2 regions of the Leptospira fletcheri genome follow, and region 2 is predicted to be linked to the other one. Evidence: riboswitches for the same ligand, from Rfam matches in the RefSeq annotation. Region 2 holds a riboswitch; the other holds the start of a gene.
The links. Region 2 has a riboswitch for cobalamin ahead of EHO60_RS09520 (TonB-dependent receptor plug domain-containing protein). Riboswitches for the same ligand answer to the same signal wherever they lie in the genome.
Positions count from the first base shown of each region.

Region 1: linked by a shared signal. The riboswitch ahead of EHO60_RS06960 (CbtB domain-containing protein) and the one ahead of EHO60_RS09520 (TonB-dependent receptor plug domain-containing protein) in region 2 are both predicted to bind cobalamin.

Region 1 covers NZ_RQET01000004.1:778,557-786,515, reverse strand. Annotated here, with positions in the region: gene EHO60_RS06965 (TonB-dependent receptor) at 1-2,059, shown strand, start outside; cobalamin riboswitch at 2,153-2,333, shown strand; gene EHO60_RS06960 (CbtB domain-containing protein) at 2,461-2,649, shown strand; gene EHO60_RS06955 (CbtA family protein) at 2,658-3,413, shown strand; gene EHO60_RS06950 (CbiX/SirB N-terminal domain-containing protein) at 3,410-4,612, shown strand; gene EHO60_RS06945 (DUF3209 family protein) at 4,623-4,997, shown strand; gene EHO60_RS06940 (FAD-binding oxidoreductase) at 5,004-5,771, shown strand; gene EHO60_RS06935 (cobalt-precorrin-5B (C(1))-methyltransferase) at 5,787-6,863, shown strand; gene EHO60_RS06930 (precorrin-8X methylmutase) at 6,891-7,556, shown strand; gene cbiE (precorrin-6y C5,15-methyltransferase (decarboxylating) subunit CbiE) at 7,553-7,959, shown strand, end outside.
Region 2 covers NZ_RQET01000004.1:1,309,990-1,317,948, forward strand. Annotated here, with positions in the region: gene EHO60_RS09490 (hypothetical protein) at 1-150, opposite strand, end outside; gene EHO60_RS09495 (hypothetical protein) at 409-792, shown strand; gene EHO60_RS09500 (LIC_13076 family protein) at 817-1,509, shown strand; gene EHO60_RS09505 (class I SAM-dependent methyltransferase) at 1,547-2,419, opposite strand; gene EHO60_RS09510 (CapA family protein) at 2,539-3,579, shown strand; gene lsa26 (surface adhesion protein Lsa26) at 3,639-4,376, opposite strand; cobalamin riboswitch at 4,518-4,694, shown strand; gene EHO60_RS09520 (TonB-dependent receptor plug domain-containing protein) at 4,833-6,914, shown strand; gene EHO60_RS09525 (hypothetical protein) at 6,916-7,959, shown strand, end outside.

The sequences.
Region 1 (7,959 bases), 530 kb from region 2:
CTTACCGCTACAAATCGCTTTTTCGGAAACGGAAATAGAGGAAAAATCCAAACTTCCGGCCAAAAGCGATTCTTCTAGACAAACAAACGCAAAGAACGAAGGAATTACGGTCCGAGGCAAGGCGGATTCCAGATCCGCCAGCGAGGGCAGGATCGATTCGCAAAGATTAAAGGCTAGACCCATCCAAAACGTGGGAGAACTCGCCGAAGCCATACCCGGAGTGATCGTAACTCAACACAGTGGAGGAGGAAAAGCCAACCAGTTTTTTTTGAGAGGATTCAATCTGGATCATGGAACCGATTTCGCATCGAGCATCGACGGAGTTCCGATCAATAATCCGAGCCACGCTCACGGGCAAGGCTATACGGATTTGAATTTCATTATCCCGGAACTAGTCCGGGAAATCGAATATAAGAAAGGAGTCTATCATGTCGAAGAAGGGGATTTTTCTTCGGCAGGCGCAATGCGGATGAATTATTTCAAGTCTCTTCCCAAAAGTCTGATCAAGATCGAGGGAGGGAGTCTCGGCTTCAAGCGTACGGTTTTTGCCGAATCGAAAAGGATCGGATCCGGAAATCTCTTGTATGCGGGGGAATATTCCCATTACAACGGCCCTTGGACCATTCCGGATCGTTATAATAAATTGAATTCCTTTTTGGGTTATAGTCTCGGAGACGCTTCGGAAGGGATGTCCGTCCAATTTTCCGGATATAGAGGCTCTTGGCATGCTACGAATCAGATTCCGCAAAGAGCCCTGAAAATAGGAAGATCCTGGTTGAACGCGGATGCAGGAGGATTGAACCGGTACGATGCGGAGGATCCGAATGATGGAGGACATTCCCGAAGAGCGAGCTTTACCGCCGAAGCCCACAAAAAGACGGCGAATTCGGAGATGAAGGCGCTTTTGTACGGAACGTATTACGACCTCGACCTGTTTTCCGATTTCACTTTTTTTCTAAACGATCCCGTAAACGGGGACCAGGTCGAACAAAAGGATCGGCGATCCATAGGAGGGGGGAAGGCTTCCTACAGTCGAACCCTCTTCCTCGGCTCTTTCAAGTCCGAAAACACGGTCGGAGTACAGTTCAGAAGGGATTATATCCACACGGGACTTTATCACACCCAGGCAAGATCCAGGCTGGAAAGGATAACATTGGATCGGGTCATCGAAAGCTCCGCATCCGTATATTATGAAAATAGGATTTCCTTTACGAACAAGATCAAGGCCTTTGCGGGAGTACGAAACGATACATTCTTTTTCAACGTCGCTGACGATTTAACGAATAGAAGCACGATCCGGCGGGCACAGACGACCAACCCGAAAGCGGGTTTGAATCTCGGCCCTTGGAAAGGGTTCGATTTTTATCTGAACGGAGGTTACGGTTTTCATAGCAACGATGCGAAAGGTCTCTTACTTCCGTATACCACAGTAAGTCCTATTGCAAGAACCGGAGGAAGCGAAGTAGGAATGAAAACCATGATTCTTCCGGGACTACAATCCTCTTTGGTTTTCTGGAGATTGGATTTAGACTCAGAATTAGTCTACTCGGGAGATGACGGTACCACCAGCCCCAGTCGTCCCAGTACGCGAAAAGGTGTCGAATGGTCCAATCTCTATTCTCTCTCCTCCTGGTTGACGGTAGATCTAGACGTTTCGATTTCGAAGGCGAAATACAGAAAATACGATCCGATCGGGAATTACGTTCCACAAGCCATAGGCAAGGTGTTCGCCGCCGGAATCAGCTTCGATCGCTGGGAATTTTTCGGATCGATTCGTGTACGCTATTTCGGCCCCAGAGCTTTGATCGAAAGCGACTGGGTACGATCGGCTCCGAGCACTCTCTGGAACCTTCAAATCGGAAAACACATAGGCGATTCCTGTTCCATCCAGTTGGACGTCTTCAACCTGACGAATACACCCGCAAGTCAGGTCCAATATTATTATCCGACATTATTGAAAAACGAAGCCCCCGGTCCGGACAGCGGGGGTTATAACGACATTCTAACTCATCCGGTTATGCCAAGAAACATTAGATTTTCATTGAGTATCAAATACTGACCAAGGAGTCCGTTTAAAGGGAAAAGCGACTCTTTTTTGGCAGGAAGGCAAAAAAGTTGTATGCAAAATCCAAAGATTCGAATTAGTCTAGAGTCTCGGATAGTTTGTTTTAGGCACGCAAACGCCTCGCGTTTGTGGAAGATGGTGAAATTCCATCACGGTACCGCCGCTGTAAGAGGGACAAAAGGAGCAATATGTCACTGGAGAAATCTGGGAAGACGCTCCGAGTAGGATGAACTCGAGTCAGAAGACGCCCTAAAAAACCCTGAACGAGAATCAGCTTCGGCTTTAAGGCTGTTTTCCGTGAAAAAACAACTCAGAACAAAAACGACATTGAACGATTCTTTTTACGGATCGTACATATGCAAAAAACCATTTTAATACTCTTCGGGAGAACTTAAATGCGCACAGTAAGCCTTCTTCAAAATTCACTCCAGAGAATATCAGCCAATTGGAACTCTTTGTTTCTGATTTTCGGCATTTCGCTTTTTGCGTTCGGGGCGATTTATATCGTGGCTTTGGAACCGATGCAAGCGGTTCACGATACTTTCCACGATCTCCGTCACGCAGCAGGATTTCCGTGCCATTAAACGACCCAATGTCCCTACTCGCCCTCTGTAAAAGAGGGTTTTGGGCGGGGATCGGAGCCGGTGTCCTTTGGGGAATTTTATTTCTTTTTATCACCAGCCCACTCATTTGGGAAGCGGAACTTTATGAGGATGGGCATAGCCATTCCCACGGAGCAGCGACCCTCCACAGTAGAAGCGCTTCGGAAACCGACATAAATAAAAATTTCATACACCAATTCGTACCGACCGTACTGGGTTGCGCTTTGTTAGGATCGGGTTTCGGAATTTTAAGCGCTCTTTTTTCCGGAATCCTGAATCTTTTACGCGGCAATTCCGGCGACTTCCGTCCCGACTTCTCTTTTAAATCCGTTCTTCTTTTCGGCTTCCTCGGATTCGCCGTCTTTCACGGAATTCCAGCGTTTGGAACTCCTCCGGAATTGCCCGGCAATGCGGGTGCGGAAGAGTCGTTTTCCGCTCGGCGCTTTTGGTGGTCCGGATCCGTCTTTTGTTCTCTTCTCGGAATTTTAGCGACTTCCTTTCTAGTTTCCAAAACCGGAATCGCTTTTTGGAAACGACTTCCTGCATTCGCAGCAGGAATTTTGATCGCCTCTTTTCCTTTCTTTCTAGGAACTCCGGCGCAATCCCATAATAGTACGGCGCCTTTGGAATTGGAGACGCGCTTTTTCTATTCCAGCTTAGCGGTAAACGCGGCCTTTTGGTTTAGCTTATCCGTATTCTTTCTCTTTCGGAAAGCGGACACTCGTTGGAGATTTGCGAAGCCGTGAACGGATCCTCTTCGAGTCGGACCGGCGTTCTGATCGTCGGTCACGGAAGCCGTGAACCCGGCTCGAACGAGGAATTCGAAAGATTCGTTTCCGATTATTCCTCAAGAAGGCCGGACTTGGAAGTTCGCGGCGCCTATATAGAATTGGCCGCCCCGGATTTCAAATCCGCGTTAAACGAATTCGCCAAATCCTGTTCCAGGATCGTCGTTGTTCCTCTCTTCCTCTTTTCCGCCGGACATACCAAAAACGACATTCCGTTGGTACTGGACGAGGTCAGCCGACAATTTCCGAATACGGAATTTCTCCCCTCCAGCGCCATCGGAGTCCATCCTAAAATGCTGGAGCTGCTCCACCTACGAACCCGGGAGGCGCTCAAGAGGACGGAAAGTCGTCCCGAGAAAACCGCGGTCTTGGTGGTCGGAAGAGGATCTTCGGATGCGGATGCCAATTCAGATTTTTATAAAGTAGTTCGGCTCTTCGAGGAATCCAACTATTATCATTTCGTTATGCCTACTTTCATCGGAATAACGAAACCTCAGCTCCAGGATAGCCTTGAAATCGCCGCAAAACTCCGTCCGGAAAGGATACTGGTTCTTCCCTATTTCCTCTTCGGAGGAAAGCTGATCACGGTAGCGTCCGAGCGTTTGTCTTCCTTCTCAACGAACTATCCGTGGATCCGCACTATGATCGCAGGACATTTCGGTTCCGATCGTATCGTCCACGAGATCCTGGATGAAAGAATTCGGGAAGCGATTCTTGGGACCGGTCGTCTCCCTTGCGCCACCTGCGAGTATAGGGAAAAACTTCCCGGCCTTACCGATAAAGTCGGAGGACTTAAAGCGCTTTTATGGAGCGTGCGACATATGGAGACTCATTCCCAAGCCGCTCCTCACGCTTATCCACACCCGAACCTGAAAAAACACGTATTAGTCTGTGATAATATAGATTGTGCACACAAGGGAAGTGGCAGTCTGATCGCAAGGCTGAGGTCCGAAATTAAGAATTCGGGAAAGCAGAAGGATTTCAGGGTAACTAGAGTATCCTGCTTGGGTCGTTGCGGAGAGGGACCTTCTCTCGTGATTTACCCGGATGGAATCTGGTACCAAGGGGTGCAGGAACCTGACGCCCCGGAGATAGTACAGGATCATTTATTAAACGACAAAATCGTATCCAGATTAGTGGATTCGATCATGCAATAGGAGAGGAATCATGGCCTGCCACGAGATAGCCGCATTAAGATTGGGAATGATGAACATATTGGGTCTTCAGGATGAAGCGGTTCGCATCCACGAAATCAACGAAATCGGACAAAACGTGATAGCGACTCCGGGACCGATCCGGAGCCTATCCGAAGCCAAAGACTTCCAGTCACTGATGCGTTTTTACGAAGGCAGTCTGACGGAACTGGAGGAAAAAATCGCGAGTTTAGGTCCGACGGATCCGAAACTTTCATATTACAGATCCCTTCTTATCCTGACCAAGAAAGTGGAGCTGGAACTGAAAAGTACATTCCGAAATTTGAATGTATTGTTTAACGATCTCGAAGAAATGCACGATTTGGTGCACGAAATCTATCCCGGGTAATCGTTCGTGGCGACTCCTCCCAAAAAAGCGACTCTGGAATCCAGAATTCCGATAGGTTCAGGATACGATTTGTATTCGTTCTCCTTACCGAAGGATAACCCTCTGAATTTCTGCGGAGGACAATATGTCATTTTGAATTCCGGTCTGGACGCGGGTGAGGAAGGAAAGAAACTCAAGAGAGCCTACACTATCTTTTCGAAAGATTCCGATCAAAATCGATTCGAACTTCTGATTAGAAAAGTACACCGAGGTCGCGTATCCAATCATCTTTCCGAATGCCCGATCGGAGCCGATTTCGAATTCTCGGGTCCCTGGGGAAAATTCGCCGGTAACGAAACCTGGCCTAACACCGGAAAAACCCTCCTGTTTGCGACCGATAACGGAATTTCTTCCGCAATCAGCCTGATCTCTTCCGGAAAATTCAAAGACCGAGTCGATTCGACCAAATTGGTGTGGTTGTTAAGCGAACATGAAGATCCGTTCTTAGTGGATTGGATCCGGGAAGAAAGGATCGGAAACGCGACGGGTGTCGAATTCGTTCCCGTCCGATCCACCGGCGACTCTTGGTCCGTAGATTCGGCCCTTTCCTTTGTGCGCTGGATATTGAATGCCGGAGATTCCTATTCGAATTTCTTTTTAAGCGGAAACGGCCGGATTTTAGACGAGATCGCCTCCTTTTTGGAAACGAAAGGAATCGGAAGGGAAACGATCGGATCGGAATCCTATTTTCGACAGGAAGAACTGAAAGAGGATAGGACACGGACGGAAGTTTAAAGGTACTCGAATTCTATGGCGGGAAAGGAATTAAGGGAAGGGTTCACGACAGGTGCTTGCTCGGCGGCCGCGGCTAAAGCCGCAGTAAGAGTATTGGTCACAAACCAATTGCTTTCCGAAATAGAAACGACGTTGCCCAATAAGCGTAAGGTGACCTTTCAATTGCATCGATGCGAATCGAACGGGGAAGCGGCGGTTTGCAGCATAATCAAAGATGCGGGTGACGATCCCGATTGTACTCATGGCGCCGAGTTGGTCGCCGAAGTCCGCCTCAACAGCGGAAATGAAATCTTACTGATCGGCGGAGAAGGTGTCGCTACCGTAACGAAGCCCGGACTCGGACTGACGATCGGAGGCCCCGCCATAAACCCGGTTCCTAGAAAGAATATCACGGAAATGGTATTAGAAGAACTGAATGGATCCGAGTATACGGGAGCGGAAGTAACGATCAGCGTTCCGGGCGGACTCGATATGGCTAAAAAGACGATGAATGAACGTCTCGGCCTAGTCGGAGGAATATCCATTTTAGGCACTACGGGAATCGTAAAGCCTTATTCTACTGCGGCGTACAAAGCGAGCGTCATCCAGGCAGTATCCGTCGCAAAGGAATTGGGAGCGGACACAGTCGTACTCACCACCGGCGGAAAATCGGAGAAGTTCGCAATGGATTTGTTTCCGAATCTGGAACCAGCCTCCTTTATACAAGTAGGCGACTTTATCGGAACGGGATTAAAAAGCGCCGCGAAAGAAGGCATGAAATTCGTAGTCGTAGTCGGAATGATCGGAAAACTCTCCAAGATGGCGGACGGCGTTATGATGACTCACCGAGCAGGTTCTTCGGTTAACACCGAACTCTTGGCGGAAATCGCAAGAACGGAAGGAGTTCCAGAAGAGGTTTGCGCGGAGACCAAGACCGCGAACACCGCTAGACACGTTCTGGAACTTTGGAAAGAAACGGGCCACATGGACGTGCTTTCCGTCCTCTGCAAAAAAGTATCCGAAAACTGTACCAAACACGCGGGTGCGGATCTGAAAGTGTCTTGCCATCTCGTAGACTTCGACGGAATTCCACTAGGACAGTACGTCGCGTAATTATATTCGATAAGCGAGGAAACCCGAATGAACGTAAACGATATGAGACAAATGACATCGCTGGGTCGAAGCATTGAAAACAGCTCCTTCGAAATCATCGATCGGGAAGCCGGACCTCATAACCATTCCCCCGACGATTGGGAAGTAGTGCGCAGAGTGATTCACGCGACTGCGGACTTCGAATTCAAGGAGCTCGTAAAAATCCATCCGGAAGGGGTGGTATCCGGGATATCCGCTCTAAAAAACGGATGCAATATCGTGTGTGATGTTCAGATGATTCAGATCGGTCTGAATAAGGATCGTTTGGATTCCTACGGATGTAAGACTCACTGCTTTATCTCCGATCCGGACGTTATTTCAAAAGCCAAAGAACTCGATTCCACACGAGCTGTGGAATCCATGCGAAAGGCCGCAAGCTTGGGCCTTTTGGATGGGGGAATCATTGCGATCGGCAACGCTCCGACAGCGCTCTTGGAATTGGTAAGATTGATCAAGGAAGAAAAAATCAGGCCTTCCCTCGTCTTAGGAGTTCCCGTGGGTTTCGTTTCCGCTGCGGAATCCAAAGAAGCTCTATTGGAAATGCCCGAACCCGTGCCTTACATATTGACCAGGGGTAGAAAAGGAGGGAGCACGATCGCGGTCGCGATCATTCATGCTCTCCTTCTCTTGTCATCCAAAGGAGACTCGAATTGAAAGCGGTAGTGGTCGTCGGAATAGGCGACGATGGTTGCGTAGGTCTGTCGAGTCTCGCGATGGGAGCGATCGCAATGTCCACCGTGCTAGCGGGAGGTTCGAGACATCTGGATTTTTTTCCCCAATTCGAAGGGGAACGGATCGTGCTCAAGGAAAATATCTCTTCAGCCATAGACAGAATCGCGGAACTCTGCCAGGAAAACACGGTCTGCGTTTTGGCTTCCGGAGACCCCCTTTTTTACGGGATCGGAAGAATGATCCGTAAAAAGATCGGAGCCGAACATGTCGAATTCCTTCCGGCTCCAAGTTCCATGCAAAGGGCTTTCTCCAAAATAGGAATCAATTGGGAAGACGCCAAAATCATTTCCTTGCACGGCAGGAAAATGAGGGGCTTCGTTAATAA
Region 2 (7,959 bases):
GTCCTTCCAAACGCATACTTTGAGGGTTTGTGTTTTGCCGTATTCCAGCGAGTTTCGTACGGATTCCCTGTGGAACCCCACCGTAGTACAATCGGTCAATAGGAAGAGTAGGAAAAACAGCTTGGGGAAGTGCGTTCGAGACGGGAGCATTTTTCGAAAACGATAGGCTCCGATCGGAGGAAATAAATACAAGTCGAAATACCTTTCCCTTGTTCCCGTCCGCAATTTCGGAAAATCTTTTTTTTCCAAAACAGCGAACTTAGGACCCTAGGGGAAACGTCCGAAAAGAGTACTATGGCCAAGACATCCCCAAAGGTATCCAATAGGAAAAAAAGATCGGTATCCTTTGCCGTGATGCTTCTTTTGCCTCTTTTCCTTTTTATAACGACGGCTTTTGTAGGAAGTTGTTTGAAATGGAACCGGGTTCGTACCGAAGCCGCTTTTGAGGAACGTTTGAACCCTCTGGAAAAGATCTGGCGTTCGATCCAATTGAAGTCGCTGGCTCGGGAACACGGAACCGATTACCGGGAAAAAATATCGGAAAACCAACGTCGTACCTTAGGAATTCTGAGAGAATCCTTTTTGGAATCCTTGCTTCCCAAATTTCTCTTTTTGGCTGTGGTCGTTTTGATTCCTTCTTATTTCTTTTTCCAGCTTATTCGGGAAGGATTGCCTCGATCCAAGTCCACGACTCCGTCCCATTCCAAAACGAAATCGAAAACGACTCACACTTCTTCCCGCTCGGGCTCCTATAAAAATCCAGTAAAATCCCAAAATAGATTGCTTAGATGAGTCGGATCCATCGAACTTGCCCGTATGGAACGAGGAACGTCTCGTAAGGTTGCGGCTCTCTGGATGATCTGCTCTGTAGGTTTGCAGGTCGCTTGTAGCTTCGAGAAACGTCTGGAGTTTTCCCAACCGGAAAAAATCGCCCTAGAATCCGACGCTCAACCTTGTTCTCCTCTCGGCCAATTCAATCGCTGGTACGCGTTTTACGGACTATGGCAACTTTCCTCGGAACCTGCTTTGCCAAAGCAAGAAGGAAAAGTTTACGTCTTGGAAAGTTATGCGGAATGGCCCCAAGTTTCTCTTTCCCTGGTTTTGGGTTTTTTATCCTCCGTATCCGTTCGAAAAGTGAAGATTACGGAATGCGATACCACCACTCGATTCATTCATAAAAAGGATTATGATTCTTTTTTCGAATCCGAGAGGGAGAGGGCCAGGACGGATTTTTTTGCGGAGAGCGAAAGAACCTTCGAGGATTCCCTTCGGAAATATCTGGATAAGAGCAGTCCGGCGGATTCTGCGGGCAAGAATTATAGCACCATCATTTATCGGACCGGTAGGATCCAAGAGGCGAGGGTCCTGAGCCAGGACGTGGATAACATCCAAGTGGAATGGGATGAAGGGGAACAGAAGAAGGAGTCCGTCATACCGAAAAAAGAGATCTATAAGGTGATCTTCGCGACCAAGGTGATTCGAGTGAAGGAAAAACCCGGCTCGAACTAGCAATCGACTTTTCGGTTCCGCGAAATCCGAATTCGGATCAATATTTTGTCTTACCGAAGGAGAGCGCCATCATGTCTCCTTGGTCGAAGAACTTGACGGCCCAGTCCGAAATTTTTTTCGACACCTTGAATTTCCAACCTGCATTCTTTCTCATCGTTAGGCCGCTTCCATAGCTGATATGAGAGAGGGGCAAGTATCCGAGTTCCATGCAGAGCTTTTCGATTCCGTCCAGGCTATAATAATACAGGTGCTCCGGCACGTTTAGGTATCTCCATTTGGGACCTAAAGTGCGGGCCAAGAGTCCGTAACGACAAGTGGAGAGAATCAATCTCCCTCCCGGTTTTAAATGGAGAAGGATTTTTTCCAGGGTTTGTTTGGGGTAGTGGAGGTGTTCGAGGCTCGCCCAAAGGGTTATTAGATCGAATTGTTTTGTTCCGGCGGGATCCCAGGTCAGAAAGTCCGTCTGTTCCACATCTAATTTCAGCTCGTTTACGGCAAAAGCGACCGGCCCGGAAGCGATGTCGAGGCCCTTGGCCTGCCAATCCCGGTCTCTCAAATAGTCCAAAAAATACCCCGCCGCACAACCCACATCCAAGGCGGTTTTGGAAGGTCCCAGGTTTTTTTCCCAGGTAAAGAAATCCAGATCTCCTAGGTTCAAATTGTACACCCGGGAGATTTCCCTCTTCGTGGATTCGGAATAATAATCATCGTACCCTCTGTCCGTCCTTCGGGTAAAATAGGAATCCTCGTAGTATTTCGCCACTTCCCCCGGGGAAGGTTGAGGGTTTACTTGTACGAGACCGCATCGTTTGCATTCCACGATACGAAACGTTTCTCCTCGCGAACTTGCCTTCGAAAACAAAGGGCGAAAATCTTCCGTATAGCAAGTATTGCAAGGGATTCGGTCCATATAGTTTTCTCATCGGTACTTCGGGAAAAGCCGAGGCCAAAATTTTATCTTGAGGATCGGCGTTTCGGTACCATCGAAAACGGCTTTTCGGAAAATCAAGGTCGGAAAAATCTCCCACTATGCAGAGAATTCCGTTTTTTTTGAGTCGTGCGATTCTCCTCTTGGCCTTCGTTTCGAATCCGATTTGGGCCGAAACGGAGACGATCAAGATCAAGGCTGTCGGCGATTTGGTGATGGGAACGAATTATCCCGACAATCGACTTCCTTCCGACCCGAGAAACACTCTTTTCTCCTCAGTGGAATCCTCCCTCCGCGGTGCGGACATCCTTTTTGCGAATTTCGAAAGTACTCTTACGGATTATCCTACCTCCTCCAAGAATATCAATCGCCCTCTGATCTTCGCTTTTCGGACTCCTCCTTCGTATGCAAAAATTCTAAAGGATGTGGGTTTCGACGTTCTTTCCATCGCGAATAACCATAGTTTGGATTTTCACCAGCAAGGTTTCGACGATACCGCTAAGAATCTTTCCGCCGCCGGACTCCGGTACACCGGAAAAAAAGGCGCCATCACTTACATGACAGTAAAGAATACCACGGTTGCTTGGATCGGATTCAGTCACATGAAGGCCGCTCACAATAACGTGAACGACATTGCGGACGGTGTTGCCCTGGTCAAGGAAGCAAAGAGAAAAGCCCAATTGGTCTTTATCTCCGTGCACGGAGGATCGGAAGGAGGTCCTGCGCTCCACGTCAAGAACGAGCAGGAAAGGTTTTACGGCGAGTACAGGGGAAATCTAGTCGCACTGTCCCACGCATTGATCGATGCGGGGGCCGATCTATTTATCGGTCACGGTCCTCACCTGCCTAGGGCCATGGAACTTTATCGAGGAAGATTGATCGCGTATTCCTTGGGAAATTTTTTGGGGTACAGGGTGTTTTCCACGAAGGGTTACGGCGGATATTCTTTGGTATTGGAAGCGGATCTGGATCAGAAGGGAAATTTCGTAAGAGGAAAAATTTTACCTCTACAGCTCAGCCAAAACGGAGTTCCGGCTCCGGACCCCGAAAACAAAACGGTAGAACTCTTGCAATCCCTGACCAAGGCGGATTTTCCCGGTAAGGGTCCGAAAATCCATTCCGACGGAACGGTCCTGCCTTAAGGTTTTCGTTTTGAAGAAGGGAAGATCCACCCGTTAGCGCGGTCTTCCCTTCTTTTTCGTCAATTGGACGGTGGAGGCGACTCCAAAGCTCCCGCCGGGTTTTTAAAGTTCACTTCGAACAGATCGTAATGGGATTCCCTGGCTCCCGTGGTAAATGCGACGGAGATCCCTAAGAAGTATTTCAGGTTGAACCTCATCGCGGACCAGGCGAAATTCGCGATGTCCTCGTTCGTAACGGAAAACGGATGGACCTTTCCCCTGGTTTCGTCCAGAAAAATTCCTTCGTACGTTCCTATTAAGGTTCCCTTATATTCTAAATTTAGAATCCTACCGGTGACGGAAAAATTTCTCTTGGATCCCGTCTTGGGCCCCGCGAGTTTTTCCGCGATCTCTTTCGTCAAAACGGTCTCCTGCTTTTGGGCCGACAGGACTTCGAAGTCCGTCGACAAGGCGAGAGGTGTGATTCTATGGATTCTATAATGAACGAGTACGTCCTGATTTAGGCTCTTGTTCAAAAAATTCACCGCGTCGGTAGTTTCGGGTCTGACGCTGAAAGGAACTTTTTTCTTTACCGGAGTGAAGCATTCGTCCTTCATTTCATCGCATTTTTCCGACGCGTCGAAGGACATCATTTCCAGAGTGCCTTCGTACGAATCGAAGATGAGTCCTCTGCTTTCGAATTGGGTCAGTTTCGCTACGGCCCAACCTTCCGAGTAGGTTCCGATCGCGGATACGGAAGAAGCGGAAAAGAGTACGATTCCGGTGAAAAGCCATAGTGACAGATTGTTCAGTTTCATTCGGGGTTCTATGCTCCGGGTTTTTTCGTGAATTTTGGATGCAAACATTCTGGCTTTAGACCCGACGACTTCAAGAAAATATTTCATTCTGCGAATGAAAAGGAGGCAAATCGATCTTTTTTGCGATTGCCTTGCCGCTTTCGAGAAGAAAGCTGGATTCGCAAGCAGAGGGAAAAAGGGAATCCGGTGCAAAACCGGAGCTGAGCCCGCAGCTGTAAGTGCCTTTTAAAAGGGGACGGCAACCGCCACTGTCCGATTGGACGGGAAGGCGCCGATCTCCGGCACGAGCCAGAAGACCTGTCCTAACGCTTATCGATTGTCGGACTTTCGGGAATTAAGGTCGGGCGGGAAGTCCTTTCGCGCGCCTTTTTTAGTCCGCTCGTATCTTCTCCCGTCCGGGAGAAATTTTTGGCCCCCTTAGATACAGGTACTTTTCTTAAAGACGGATCTTTTGATTTGCGCCGGAACCGGTTCTTCCTGTTCGGGTTGGCTTTTTTTTCTATCTCCATTTTCGCGCAAGGCCAGACCACGCAGGAATCCGCTCCGATCCGAGTTTTGGGTAAGGTCGCCGACTCTTCCCAGCCGGAAAATTTTCGGAAGAATCCGAGCGGATTCCAGTCTTCCATCAATCTGGACCAATATAGTTCGCGTTATACTAGCTTGCCGGATGTCTTGGAAAGGGAAGCCGGTGTTCGAGTCCGTAGATACGGGGGCTTAGGTTCTTATTCGACGCTTTCCTTGAGAGGCACGAATCCCAACCAGTCTCGGATTTTTATAGACGGTGTTCCTTTTAACAATTCCCAAGGAGGGGAGGTCAATCTTGCCGATTTACCCTTCGACAATCTGCAAAGCGTGGAAGTGTATCGCAGCGGGGCTCCCGTCGGATTTTCCGGATCGGCGATCGGGGGAAGCGTGAACCTGGTCACTCGAAAATCCACAGGACTTCCGAAAACAAGGATCAACCTAGGAGGAGGAAGTTTCGGTACGGGAAAAGGAACCTTGGCACATACAGGAACATACGGAGGAATCGGCACCAGCCTATTTTTTTTGGGAGAGAAATCCGATCAGAATTTTCCGTTTTTGAATCCTCACGGGACAGTGATCGTAAATCCGTACGATGATACAGTAGATCGAAGGAGAAACGCTCAATACGAAAGATCCACCGGAATGCTCGGCCTGGACGGAGATCTAGGCCGTACGAAAATCCGATTTTGGAATGATCTAAATTATCGTTCCCAGGGAATTCCGGGGCCGGCATCCAATCAGACAACCCGGGTTCACCGGAAGTATCTCAGAAACACTTCTTCGGTTTCCACGGACACCAAAGGATTGTTCGACGGGCGTTTCCGGATGGAGACCCGGGCATTTACCACATTTGCGAACGACCAACTCTATGATCCCAAATCGGAATTTTCTTCCGGCGCTCCCAATTCCTCGGCTAAGATCCACCAATCCGGTCTGCAAGCCACTCCTACGTTTTATTTACTGGATTACGGGCAGATCGTCCGTACCCATTTCGGATGGGAGAGAGAAACCTTCGGCCGGAGTAGGAGCAACGTCAATAACCAAGATGTGATTTATGAACCGGAAAAATCCCGTACCTATCTGACCGCTCAGTTGGAGGACGAGATCCGGTTGTTCGGTGAAACATTGATTCTTACTCCAGGCGTTTCCTGGGATCTTTATCAGGATCGTTTCCAAACCGATACTCCTTGGTTCCAGAGACAGGATCCGTTAGCGTCGGCCAATAAGAGCACTTCCTTTTCCAATCCCAAGACAGGCGTACTGTATAAGCTGTTCGAAACACAAACGGCCTCCTTAGATTTCAAAGCCAATGCTTCGAAGCAATACAGGATCCCTAGTTTTCTGGAATTGTTCGGAGAAGTCGGCACCATATTACCCAACGATAGTTTAAAACCGGAGAAGAGCGGAAATTTGGACGCCGGATTTTCGGGAAAGTATTCGGCCGGAAATCTTCGGTCCCAAGCTTCCGTTTCGTATTTCCGGAAAAGGATTTCGGATATGATTCTTTTCATTCCGAATTCTCAATTTACCTTGAGACCGGAAAATATAGACTCCGCGAAGATAGACGGTGCGGAAGTTTCCCAAAAAACGGAGTTCAAAGGTTGGAAGTTCCTGGTCGATTATACTTATCAATTGGCGATCAACACTTCCGACGCGCCGTATTTGAAAGGGAAATACCTTCCGCTTCGACCGAAACACGAACTCTCTTCCACGTTAGGCTACCGCACGAAGAGATGGGAAGGCGGAGTAGAACTGGTTTATGTAGGCGCCGTATTCAAGGATAGAACCAACGAATACATCAATTACCAGCCGGCGAGACAGATCTGGAATCTGTATTTGACGTTCGTTCTCTATTCCTCTTCGGAGGAGGAGGGGAAGGCGGCGGAAAGAGCGCCTCGAGAACTCCTACTTACGATGGATTTTCGGAATGCGGGAGACAAAAAGGTGGAAGACATCGTAGGGTATCCTCTTCCGGGAAGAAATTGGTTCGCGACCTTAAGCGGGAGGTTCTAAGATGAGGTTCCGTCGAATTCTAATCGGACTTTTACTCTTCGCTTCGATCGACTGCGAGGATATCAAAAGGCCTCCATTGTACTCTTTGTTTTTGACGCCGAACATTTCGGGAAACATAGGAGTGGTAACGACAGACTTCAGCAGTTCGGGTCGGTTCAAGGTATTGAATCCGGACCTGAAAGTCTCGTATCCTGGGTTGACTCCCATTCATTCGGATGCGGTCGGTCGGTATTATAACGGAAAAGTGTATATTATTAATCGGTTAAATCGAGATAGTGTACAGGTACTGGATCCCGATCTCGCCTTTCAGACCGAGGCGGAATGGTCCATGGGAGCGGGAACCAATCCGGGAGATATCGAATTCGCGGGTCCGAACAAGGCATACGTATCTCTCTACAATTCCCGCTTCCTAAAGATCATCAACCCGAGTAACGGCGCCTCGTTGGGAGCTTTGGATCTAGGCGGATATTCCGAGACGACCTCCACTTCCGGAATTCCGGACGGACTTCCGGAAATGTCCGGGATGAAGATCGTGGGAAATAGCCTTTTCGTATGCTTGGAAAGATTGGACCGAAACGATCCGAGCGGATATTTTCCTCCGAGCGGAGTTTCCTATCTTCTGGAAATAGATATCGTTTCGGATACCGTTCTCGCTGTTTATCATTTCCCTTTTGCCAATCCCGTCGGGAAACCCCAACTTCTGAATCTTTTCGGAGAGCCGCATTTGGTGATAGCGACGCCGAATCGGTTGGGGTATATCAGCGCGTTGGACGGCGCGATCGTCGCGTTCCAACTTTCCACGCGAAGCTTCCGAGCGAATCCGCTGTATCTGGAAACGACTGCGGGAGGGGATCTTATGGTGGTACAGATCGCTAACGACCATCTGGGTTATGCTAGTGTTTTGGACGCTTCTTTTAACAAAACGTTACAGGCTTTCGATCCTTCTACAGGAGTAAAATCCGCTACGTTACTTTACATACCTTCCTCCTTCGACGCTAGCCTTTCCGCGCTGCTACTCGGCTCGGATCGAATCTTGTACGTGGCA